3 regions of the Clostridium ljungdahlii DSM 13528 genome follow, and region 1 is predicted to be linked to each of the others. Evidence: riboswitches for the same ligand, from Rfam matches in the RefSeq annotation. Region 1 holds a riboswitch; each other region holds the start of a gene.
What was found. Region 1 has a riboswitch for S-adenosylmethionine ahead of CLJU_RS11930 (APC family permease). Riboswitches for the same ligand answer to the same signal wherever they lie in the genome.

Region 1 (3,285 bases):
TGCAAATCTTGGAGTGTCCGGTCCAAATTCATGGGTAAGATCTACCCATTGGTGTTTTTTTAAATCACTTAAAGTATTCCATAAACTATTAGTCATAATATATAATCTCCTTCTAAATTAAATAATATATTAATTAGCAACCTTCTCTTTAGAGGCTGCAGGTAAAACCGAACTTTTTTTATAAATAGAAGTAATACTAAAACCTACTATTATCCATGCCAAAACTATATAAGGGAATATATTATTAGGAAAGGCTGGTATAGGATAAATATTTGAATAAAAGGTAAATGCTAAAACGAGTAGAGCTATAACTGGTATAATAAGCTGCCATGTCCATATTTTTTTCTTCCCAAAGTATATAAGTGAACCCAAACTTGTTATAAAGTAAGCAACAAGTAAGGCAAGTGCACCTATTGTTCCTATATATCCAAATACTTCTACTCCATCATGTTTAAAAAGTGCTAAAACAGGAATTATTATTATTGCAAGTATGATGTTTAAAGCTACATAAGGAGTATGGTGTTTAGGGTGTACACTAGAAAAAATTTCTGGAACATTACCATCTTTGCTCATTGAATATAAAAGCCTTGAACCTGCAGTCATAGATCCTAAAGCAGTTGAAAAAGCAGAAATACTGATAGCTAGTGTAATTAATATAGTAAATACACTTCCTATATAATTTTTAGAAAGATCTACTATAGTAGATGAGGACTTGGTTAGTGCCCCTATTCCTGAAGCCGATACTCCAAATCCTATAACCTCAGCATAACTTACGAATACGAATATAAGTCCGGTTACAACAACTGTACTTGCAATTGCAAGAGGTATTGATTTTTTAGGATTTTTACTTTCTTCACCAAGACTTGATGCTCCCTCAAAACCACCAAAGCATAGTATTGCATATACGATTCCAGTACCATAATTTGAAAATTTATTCCCATTTCCTTTAAAAGGAACTAAACTTAATCCTTTTGTTGAACCAACTTTTACAAGAATGACCACTGAAAGCAATATTACGAGGAGGATTGATACAGCTTCTATGACAAGCATAATGTTTGTACTTAATTTTACATCGGTATAGGATACAAACCATATAAATACCTCACAAATCAGTGCAAATATAATCCAGGATATGCTTACTCCAGTTAATTCTTTAATAAAGCTAGAAAAAAGAGATCCAAAAGCAGAAGAACATCCAGCAGAAAATCCTATATAGGTAAGGAGCAGAGCCCATCCTGATATTGAAGCAGCTTTTTTACCTAAAGATTTTTCTGTAAATGTATAAACCGAACCTGCAGATGGAAAATATTCATTGAATTTTATAAAAGATACGGCTACAAAGCCCATTAATATAGTTGATATAACAAATACTGCACTTACAGAGTAAGATACTGTTGATGCCATAAGTCCTACATTCATTGACATAGCAAAAGTAGGTGCTATTATTGCAACTGAAAGAGCAATAACTTCTACAAAATTAAGTTGATTTTTTTTAAGGGCATTAATGCCTTTAGAGTTTTCTTTACTCATACTGTTCACTCCTTAGCGAATAGGGTTTTATTTGTACTTTTATCAATCAAATGGAAATCTTATCAGAATATTTGATTTGCGCAAATCGAATGGTTTATCTTATAGAAAAATAAGGTCATTTTTCTATAAGATAAGAAAAATGACCTTTTAATATCATGATATTAAAAATCAATTATCTCATCTATCAGAAATAATCTGCAGGAATTAACACCAATACATTCAAATGAAAACAAATGAAAATGCTGGTTGTTGGGTTTCATAGGGCCAGTCCCTCAACCTCTCTTGATAAGATTTTATTTAATTTAGTTAGTAGTATACTACCAAGGTTATCCTGTTGTCAATAACTTTTTTGAAAGATTAAAGTTGTAATTTATATAGTTGAACTATAAATGAGTTCTTAAATTCCTTTATAAATGTATAATTTAAACACTAAATTTGTCACAAAAAAGCACTACTTGTTTTTTAATGTCTGCTATGATAAAATTTAAGTTAAATTTAGATGCAGGAGGGAAATTATGACACATTTACTTGAGCCACTAAACAGTGGTAAATTAGTTTTAAAAAATAGATTAATTATGCCGCCTATGGCTACAGAGAAATCTGAAGATGATGGAAAAGTAAGTAGTAAGATCTTAGAACATTATGATGAAAAGTCTAGAGGAGGATATTTATCACTTATTATAGTTGAACACAGCTTTATTGCACAGCAGGGAAAAGCTAGTAAGAACCAGCTTTCTGTGGCAAATGATAGTACAATAGAAGGCCTAAGAAAAGTAGCTAGTGTCATTCATAAAAACGGTTGCAAGGCAGTTATGCAGCTTAACCATGCGGGGAGCGCAACTACTATGGCAGTTACAGGAAGTGTTTTGTTAGCGCCTTCAGCTGTGGAAAATCCTTTTATGAAATCAGGTATTCCAAGAGAACTTACTTATGATGAAATTCAGGATATAGTTAAAAGCTTTAGTGATGCTGCTATTCGTGTAAAGGCAGCTGGTTTTGATGGAGTAGAAATTCACTCTGCTCATGGATATCTTTTGAATCAATTTTATTCTCCACTTACAAATAAAAGGACTGATGAATATGGTGGAGATAATGTAAAAGATAGAATTAAAATTCATTTGCAAATAATAGAGGCAGTACGTGAAGTTGTAGGACCTGAATATCCGATTTTCATGAGATTGGGAGCTTCTGATTATATGGAAGGTGGAACTACACTTGAAGATAGTAAAGTTGCGGTTTGTGAATTTGAAAAAGCGGGATTGGATGTTTTGGATATTTCAGGAGGGTTCTGCAGATTTACTGTACCGGGAAATAACTCTCAGGGATATTTTTCAGAACTCAGTGGAAGTTTGAAACAGTTTGTATCAATACCTGTTATATTAACTGGAGGTATTACAAAGGCTGAGGCTGCAGAGAAACTGCTTGTAGATGTAAAAGCTGATCTCATAGGTGTAGGAAGAGCTATGTATAAAGACTCAGAGTGGGCTAAAAGGGCCATTGAAAGTTTTTAACTTAGCGAACTAGTATATTTCGGGAGCATATCTGGATTGATTTACACAAATCTAGGCATGCTCCTTATTTTAATTTCACAAATGTCTTATATTATTAAATCTACATTTAAGTTTTATATTTACAAATGATTAATCTGTTTACAAGTGATTAATAGAATATCATGCAAATAATGCATAATATAATCTTATAAGCTCCTTAAAGGAAAATAAATGTTGAACTTTAAAAAGTTAATTAAAACATATG
Region 2 (3,285 bases), 1.2 Mb from region 1:
ATAGATAGTCGCACTTCTAGATAGTTCATTTACAATATATTTTTTTATATTTTCACCATTGTTACTTATTATAGCAACTTGCTTATAGGAGTTCAAACTTAATATAACTTTATCAATTATAGTAGAGTTCAATATTACTCCAAGAATTGCATACATTCCTTTGCTTACTCCAAGTATTAGGGTTGCTGCTATAGTTATTGCGATGTCTGCCATTAGAACAGATTTGCCTATGCTTATTTGAGTGTATTTGTTTATTATTTTTGCAATTATATCTGTCCCACCAGTAGAGGCGTTTAAGTTAAATACAATTCCCATACCTAATCCACATATGAGTATGCCTAATATAAGTTGAATTAAAGTATCATTGCTGAAAGGCTTTATATTGGGATATATTTTTCCCATTAAAAGTACAAGAGCGGATATAGAAAAACTACAAAATATGGTCTTACCACCAAACACAGGTCCTATTACAATTATACCAATGGTAAAAAGTATAACTTCCATGCCCATCATTAAAAGGCCTATTGGAATATTTGGAAATATACTGTTTATAATTATAGCGATACCGCTTGTTCCTCCAGCTGCTATATGATTTGGAGCTAGAAAAAAATAAGTGCCAAAAGCTACGAAAAGTGAACCTACTAGTATAAGAAAAATATCTTTCAAATTTATTTTCATAAGTCAAAGCCTCCTATATATAATTTCTATTTAATTTCGTAGTTTATTCATCAAAAAAAGCACATAAAATCCAAGTAAGAAATTCTTAGATTTATATGCTCTCATTACACACAAATTCATTGTGAGAATGTCTTTTCAAATTTACTTCCAATAATATTATATAATGATAGATATTTTAATGTCAATATGATCTTAACGTCACATTATTTGCGGAATATGGGTTTAAATAGTATGCATAATAAGTGATTTCGTCATTTAACTTGTATTATTTAATTAGTAATATTATAATAAAATAGTAAAGTAAATAAATGTATAAAAGCTATTAAACTTATACAAAATTTATCAAGTTTTGCAGCAAAGCCTTATCAATGAATCTTACTTAGTGAAAGTGTTACAGTAGGTAGCCATCAGATAAAATTTAGAATAGTGGGTGATTTTTTTATGCAAGATGTGATTCTTACAGAATCAGGTAAAAAAAAGTTAGAAGATGAATTAGAATATTTAAAAACAGTTAAGAGGGTAGAAATCAAGTTAGCGTTGAAAGCAGCACGTGCACAAGGTGATTTAAGTGAAAATGCAGATTATGATGCTGCAAAAGATGATCAATCTATGACTGAGACTAGAATACAGGAACTTGAAGCTCAGCTCAAGAATGCAGTAATAATCGAAAGCTCTTCGGAAGCAGATGTATTCGATATAAATAAAACCGCATTAGTAAAATTTTGTGACGTAGATGAAACTGAAGAAGTTACCTTAGTTAGTACAGTAGAAGCAGATGTTAAGAATATGAAGATAAGTATAGAGTCTCCTTTAGGAAAGGCACTTTATAAACTAAAAGTAGGTCAAAAGGCAACTGTGGCATCTCCTGATGGAAGTTATGATGTGCAGGTTGAAAAATTATTGTAAAATAAGTGTGTTGAATGTTTTATTTTTATAAGTTAAATTGATGAAAATATGTTGACAAATAATTAGCAGTTTGCTACAATTTATTAAATTAAATATTAAGTTCTTATCAAGAGCGGCAGAGGGACTGGCCCTATGAAGCCCGGCAACCTGGATGTAATCCAACGGTGCCAATTCCAGCAGGTATTACCTGAAAGATAAGAAGTGGAAGAATATAAATCTTCCTGTAGACTTATCTACAGGAAGATTTTTTTGAGTATAAAAAATAATATTAAAATTTATTTGGACGATTCAATAAAGGACTTCGATTATGTTTATCCTGCAGCAGGATCTAAAGAATATGCACTTAAAATAAGTCCCTCAGAAATAAGTGAACTTACAAAAGGAGAATGGATAGATGTAGGAGAATAAAATATCTATGTAGGTATTTTAAGGAAAAATAAACTTATACTCCGAACATTTTTTACAAACACAAGTCCGGTTAAATATTTTGATAAGTCTAGATAAAAAATTCTAAAAAAACTAAGAACTTTTGAAAACTCGTACCTCAAACAATTCAAAAACCCTAAGTTTTTACGAATTTTTTACTAAGACTTATGTACAAAATATTTAAATGCACTTGTTTGTTGTAAAAATGTTCTTACGTATAGGTTTATTTTTAAGTTAAAAAACTATAAGATATTTATAAGTTCAACCTTCACTTTTAAGTTATATGTATTTTAATTTAAAACTACCTTTTCTTCTTGACGGAAAATCCGAATTTGCCTAGAGGTTTTGAATTTATAGGAAAGTATTCTCCGTGAGAATAACATATGAGATTAGCTTTTTCTAAATGTATTTTCCTCTTATTGTCTATTAGATTTTCATCTACGTGAACCGATAAAATTTCAGCTATAAATAAATGATGGCTTCCAAGAGGAATTATGCTTTTAACCTTGCATTCCATGTTAACAGCACATTCTTTTATGCAAGGAACAGATATTTTTTCACTTTTTTCTAATTCTAATTTACATTCTTTTATTTTATTAAAGTCTCTGCCAGATTTTACACCGCATAAATCTACAATTCTGGTTAAATTTCTAGAGGGAAGGTTTACTGCAAATTCCATTGTCTCCTTTATGTATTTATAGGATAATCTCTCTGGTTTTATAGCTATAGTAATCATAGGTGGTTTAGTACATGCAGTGCCTACCCAGGCAGCAGTGAACACATTTATATCGCTATTTTTACTTTTTGAAGTTATAAGTACTGAAGGTACAGGATTCAGCATACAACTGCCTTTAAAAAATATTTTAGACATTGTAAATCTCCTTTTCTATTAAAGTATTGCTTTAAAATCTATTTAATATGAGGTATTATGGTAAATATTATTATGATAAAAATTTTTGCAATTTTATATGTGTATATATAATTTAGAAACAATATTTTTAAATTACAAAAAGCCCCAAAACCCTTAAATTGAGACGTATTCCTTGGGACATAGGGCTTAATTGTTTTATTATAAGACGTTTAAATAGTATACTTAAAGTAAACTAATGAGATTTTTTGCTTTTAGCCACTTCAACGGAAACTCTTCTTCCCTGAAGTTTTTTACCATTAGTTTTTTTCAATATAATAGAAGATACTCTTTCTGGGACATTTATAAATGTAAATTTATTTAGTATATCTATATCACCTATTTCATAGGCTTCGACTGAAGATGTT
Region 3 (3,285 bases), 2.2 Mb from region 1:
ATTTTCTTTCACAATACTTATAGAATCTGCTCCAAATTTTTTATGTATTTTAACACACTGACTAGGAGTTATTCCATAAGTTTGCAGAAATATCATTATATTTCTCACTTCATTTTGTTTAGAATAGGATTCCTCTATTAAAGCTATTTTTTTTGCTCCTATACCTTCTATTTCTTTTAATCTTCCTATGTTATTATCCAATATTTGAAGGGTATTTTCACCAAACTTCTCTACTATTTTCTTTGCTGTTACTGGACCTATGCCCGATATTATTCCAGAGGCCAAATATCTCTCTATGCCAATAGTAGTACTAGGTATTATCTCTTCAGAAGCCTGAACCTTAAATTGATTCCCAAACTGAGGATGAAGAACCCATTCCCCTACAGCCTTCAAATTTTGTCCTTCAATTATATTAGGTATACATCCTACTATAGTTACTTCATCTTTATTTTCTCTTATTTTAGCAACTACATACCCATTATCTTTATTTTGAAATATTATACTTTCTACAATTCCTTGTAATTCTTGCATAGAATCTCTCCTACCCTTATTTGCAAACAAAATCATATATTTATAAATAATTATACCACATTAAACTTTGTCTTAATCCACCATACTAAAAAAGCTCTATATCATTTTACAATATAGAGCTTTTCATTATTTACATATATTTTTTTATTTCTTCAACCTTATCTAGCCTTTCCCAAGGTACATCAATATCAGTTCTTCCAAAATGTCCATAAGCCGCAACTTGCCTGTATATAGGTCTTCTAAGATTTAAATCTTTTATTATAGCAGCTGGTCTCAGATCAAATACCTTGTTTACTATATCTACTATTTTTTCTTCCGGTATATTTCCTGTACCAAAAGTATCTACAGTTATAGATACAGGCTTTGCTACACCAATGGCATAAGCAAGTTGTATTTCCAACTTATCTGCAATACCTGCAGCTACTAAATTTTTTGCTACCCATCTTGCAGCATAAGCAGCAGATCTATCAACCTTGGTTGGGTCTTTACCAGAAAAAGCACCGCCGCCATGTCTTCCATAACCACCATAGGTATCTACTATTATCTTTCTTCCTGTAAGTCCAGAATCTCCCTGGGGACCTCCAACAACAAATCTTCCTGTTGGATTTATGAAATACTTAGTTTTATAATCTAAAAACTCTCGTGGTACAACAGGTCTTATTACATTGTTTATTATATCTGTTTCAATTTGTTTTCTAGTTACCATTTCATCATGCTGAGTAGATACTACTATGGTATCAACTCTAACTGGCTTATTGTCTTCATATTCTATAGTAACTTGAGTTTTTCCATCCGGTCTTAGATAATCTAAAACTTTATCTTTTCTAACCTGTGCTAATCTCTTTGCAAGTTTGTGAGCAAGACTTATTGGCATAGGCATATATTCTGGAGTTTCATTTGTAGCAAATCCGAACATCATACCCTGATCTCCAGCACCTATAGCTTCTATGGCCTCCATTTCGCCTTCCTTAGCTTCTAAAGCTTTATCGACTCCCATAGCTATATCAGATGATTGTTCATCAATTGAACTTATTACTGAACAAGTCTGGCAGTCAAATCCATATTTAGCTCTAGTATATCCTATTTCTCTTACAGTATTTCTAACTATTTTTGAAATGTCAATATAACAATTGGTTGATATCTCACCCATAACCAAAACCATACCTGTAGTAGTTGCAGTTTCACACGCTACTCTTCCATAAGGATCTTGTTCCAGTATGGCATCTAAGATAGCATCTGAAATCTGATCACACATTTTATCTGGATGGCCTTCTGTAACTGATTCAGATGTAAATAGTTTTCTCATTTTCTATACCTCCCATGTAAAAATATACTTTTCTTACAATAAGTGAATTAATTCTATTGCATTAAATGCTAATTTAAATCCTATATTCACAATATAAACTGAAATACCTAAAGTGGCATATCAATTAAAAAAACCTCTTCGATAAGAAGAGGTTAAATAACTTAACTACTCTCTTATCTTGCAGAATACTGCAGGAATTGGCACCTTGGTGATTTTCACTGGTTGCCGGGTTTCATAGGGCCTTGTTCCCTCCGCCTCTCTTGATAAGAGCTATAATATAATTTTTTGATTTATTAAGATTATAAAATTTTTATAAAATAAAAAACACCTAAAAGTGCCTTTATATTTATGGTGGAGGAAGATGGATTCGAACCATCGAAGTCACTGACAACAGATTTACAGTCTGCCCCCTTTGGCCACTCGGGAATTCCTCCGCATTTGGTGCTGGCAGTAGGAATCGAACCCACGACCTACTGATTACAAGTCAGTTGCTCTACCTGCTGAGCCATGCCAGCTTATTCTATTATTATTCTAAATGGTGGGCACAATAGGGCTCGAACCTATGACCCTCTGCTTGTAAGGCAGATGCTCTCCCAGCTGAGCTATGCGCCCTTATATTTATGGTGGAGGAAGATGGATTCGAACCATCGAAGTCACTGACAACAGATTTACAGTCTGCCCCCTTTGGCCACTCGGGAATTCCTCCATGTTTGGTGCTGGCAGTAGGAATCGAACCCACGACCTACTGATTACAAGTCAGTTGCTCTACCTGCTGAGCCATGCCAGCTTATTTTATTACCCTACGCTCTTTAAAACAAGAACGTACTCAACGTAAATTAGTATACAGTTTTATTAACTTATTATCAAATTTAATATATGATTAAATTTTAATATTATATATATCTTTCTCCATATTTCTCTATATTTCTTTCAAAATCATATTCACTTAATTTAACTTTAATAATTTGTATAAACTCATCATATAAATTATATATAGTGTTCTTCACAAGTACATACATAAAAGAAGGTGAATATATTGAATAAAGCAAAAACTAATTATAAAGATCCCTTAGCATATTACAAGCTTGCCTATTTTTTAAAAAATTACATTAATAACGATACCATAATTGTATGCATTGGTACAGATAGATATATAGGGGACTGTCTGGGTCCCTTAGTAGGTACACTTTTAAAGTGCAAACATTTTCCTCTACCTGTCTACGGTACAATCTCAGATCCTATACATGCTTTAAACATTGAAAGCAAACTGAATAAAATAAATTTACTTCACCCGCATAAAAACATTATAGGAATAGATGCTTGCTTAGGTGATCTAGAAACTATAGGCGATATTCAAGTAAGAGACTTTCCAGTTCATCCTGGCAAAGGTGTAGGGAAATCTCTCCCGGATGTAGGGAATTCCTCAATAATAGGTATAGTTGATTCAA

Region 2: another riboswitch for S-adenosylmethionine. It lies ahead of CLJU_RS22665 (YbaK/EbsC family protein); the one in region 1 lies ahead of CLJU_RS11930 (APC family permease).
Region 3: another riboswitch for S-adenosylmethionine. It lies ahead of metK (methionine adenosyltransferase); the one in region 1 lies ahead of CLJU_RS11930 (APC family permease).

What each region holds. Positions count from the first base shown of each region.
Region 1 covers NC_014328.1:2,685,633-2,688,917, reverse strand. Annotated here, with positions in the region: gene CLJU_RS11935 (cyclase family protein) at 1-96, opposite strand, end outside; gene CLJU_RS11930 (APC family permease) at 130-1,530, opposite strand; SAM riboswitch class I at 1,705-1,822, opposite strand; gene CLJU_RS11925 (NADH:flavin oxidoreductase) at 2,046-3,041, shown strand.
Region 2 covers NC_014328.1:3,864,979-3,868,263, reverse strand. Annotated here, with positions in the region: gene CLJU_RS17460 (YitT family protein) at 1-678, opposite strand, end outside; gene greA (transcription elongation factor GreA) at 1,120-1,584, shown strand; SAM riboswitch class I at 1,685-1,785, shown strand; gene CLJU_RS22665 (YbaK/EbsC family protein) at 1,834-1,992, shown strand; gene CLJU_RS17450 (flavin reductase family protein) at 2,312-2,881, opposite strand; gene CLJU_RS17445 (DEAD/DEAH box helicase) at 3,114-3,285, opposite strand, start outside.
Region 3 covers NC_014328.1:256,042-259,326, reverse strand. Annotated here, with positions in the region: gene recD2 (SF1B family DNA helicase RecD2) at 1-531, opposite strand, end outside; gene metK (methionine adenosyltransferase) at 662-1,837, opposite strand; SAM riboswitch class I at 2,008-2,107, opposite strand; tRNA gene CLJU_RS01255 (tRNA-Tyr) at 2,187-2,271, opposite strand; tRNA gene CLJU_RS01250 (tRNA-Thr) at 2,277-2,352, opposite strand; tRNA gene CLJU_RS01245 (tRNA-Val) at 2,374-2,449, opposite strand; tRNA gene CLJU_RS01240 (tRNA-Tyr) at 2,459-2,543, opposite strand; tRNA gene CLJU_RS01235 (tRNA-Thr) at 2,549-2,624, opposite strand; gene yyaC (spore protease YyaC) at 2,874-3,285, shown strand, end outside.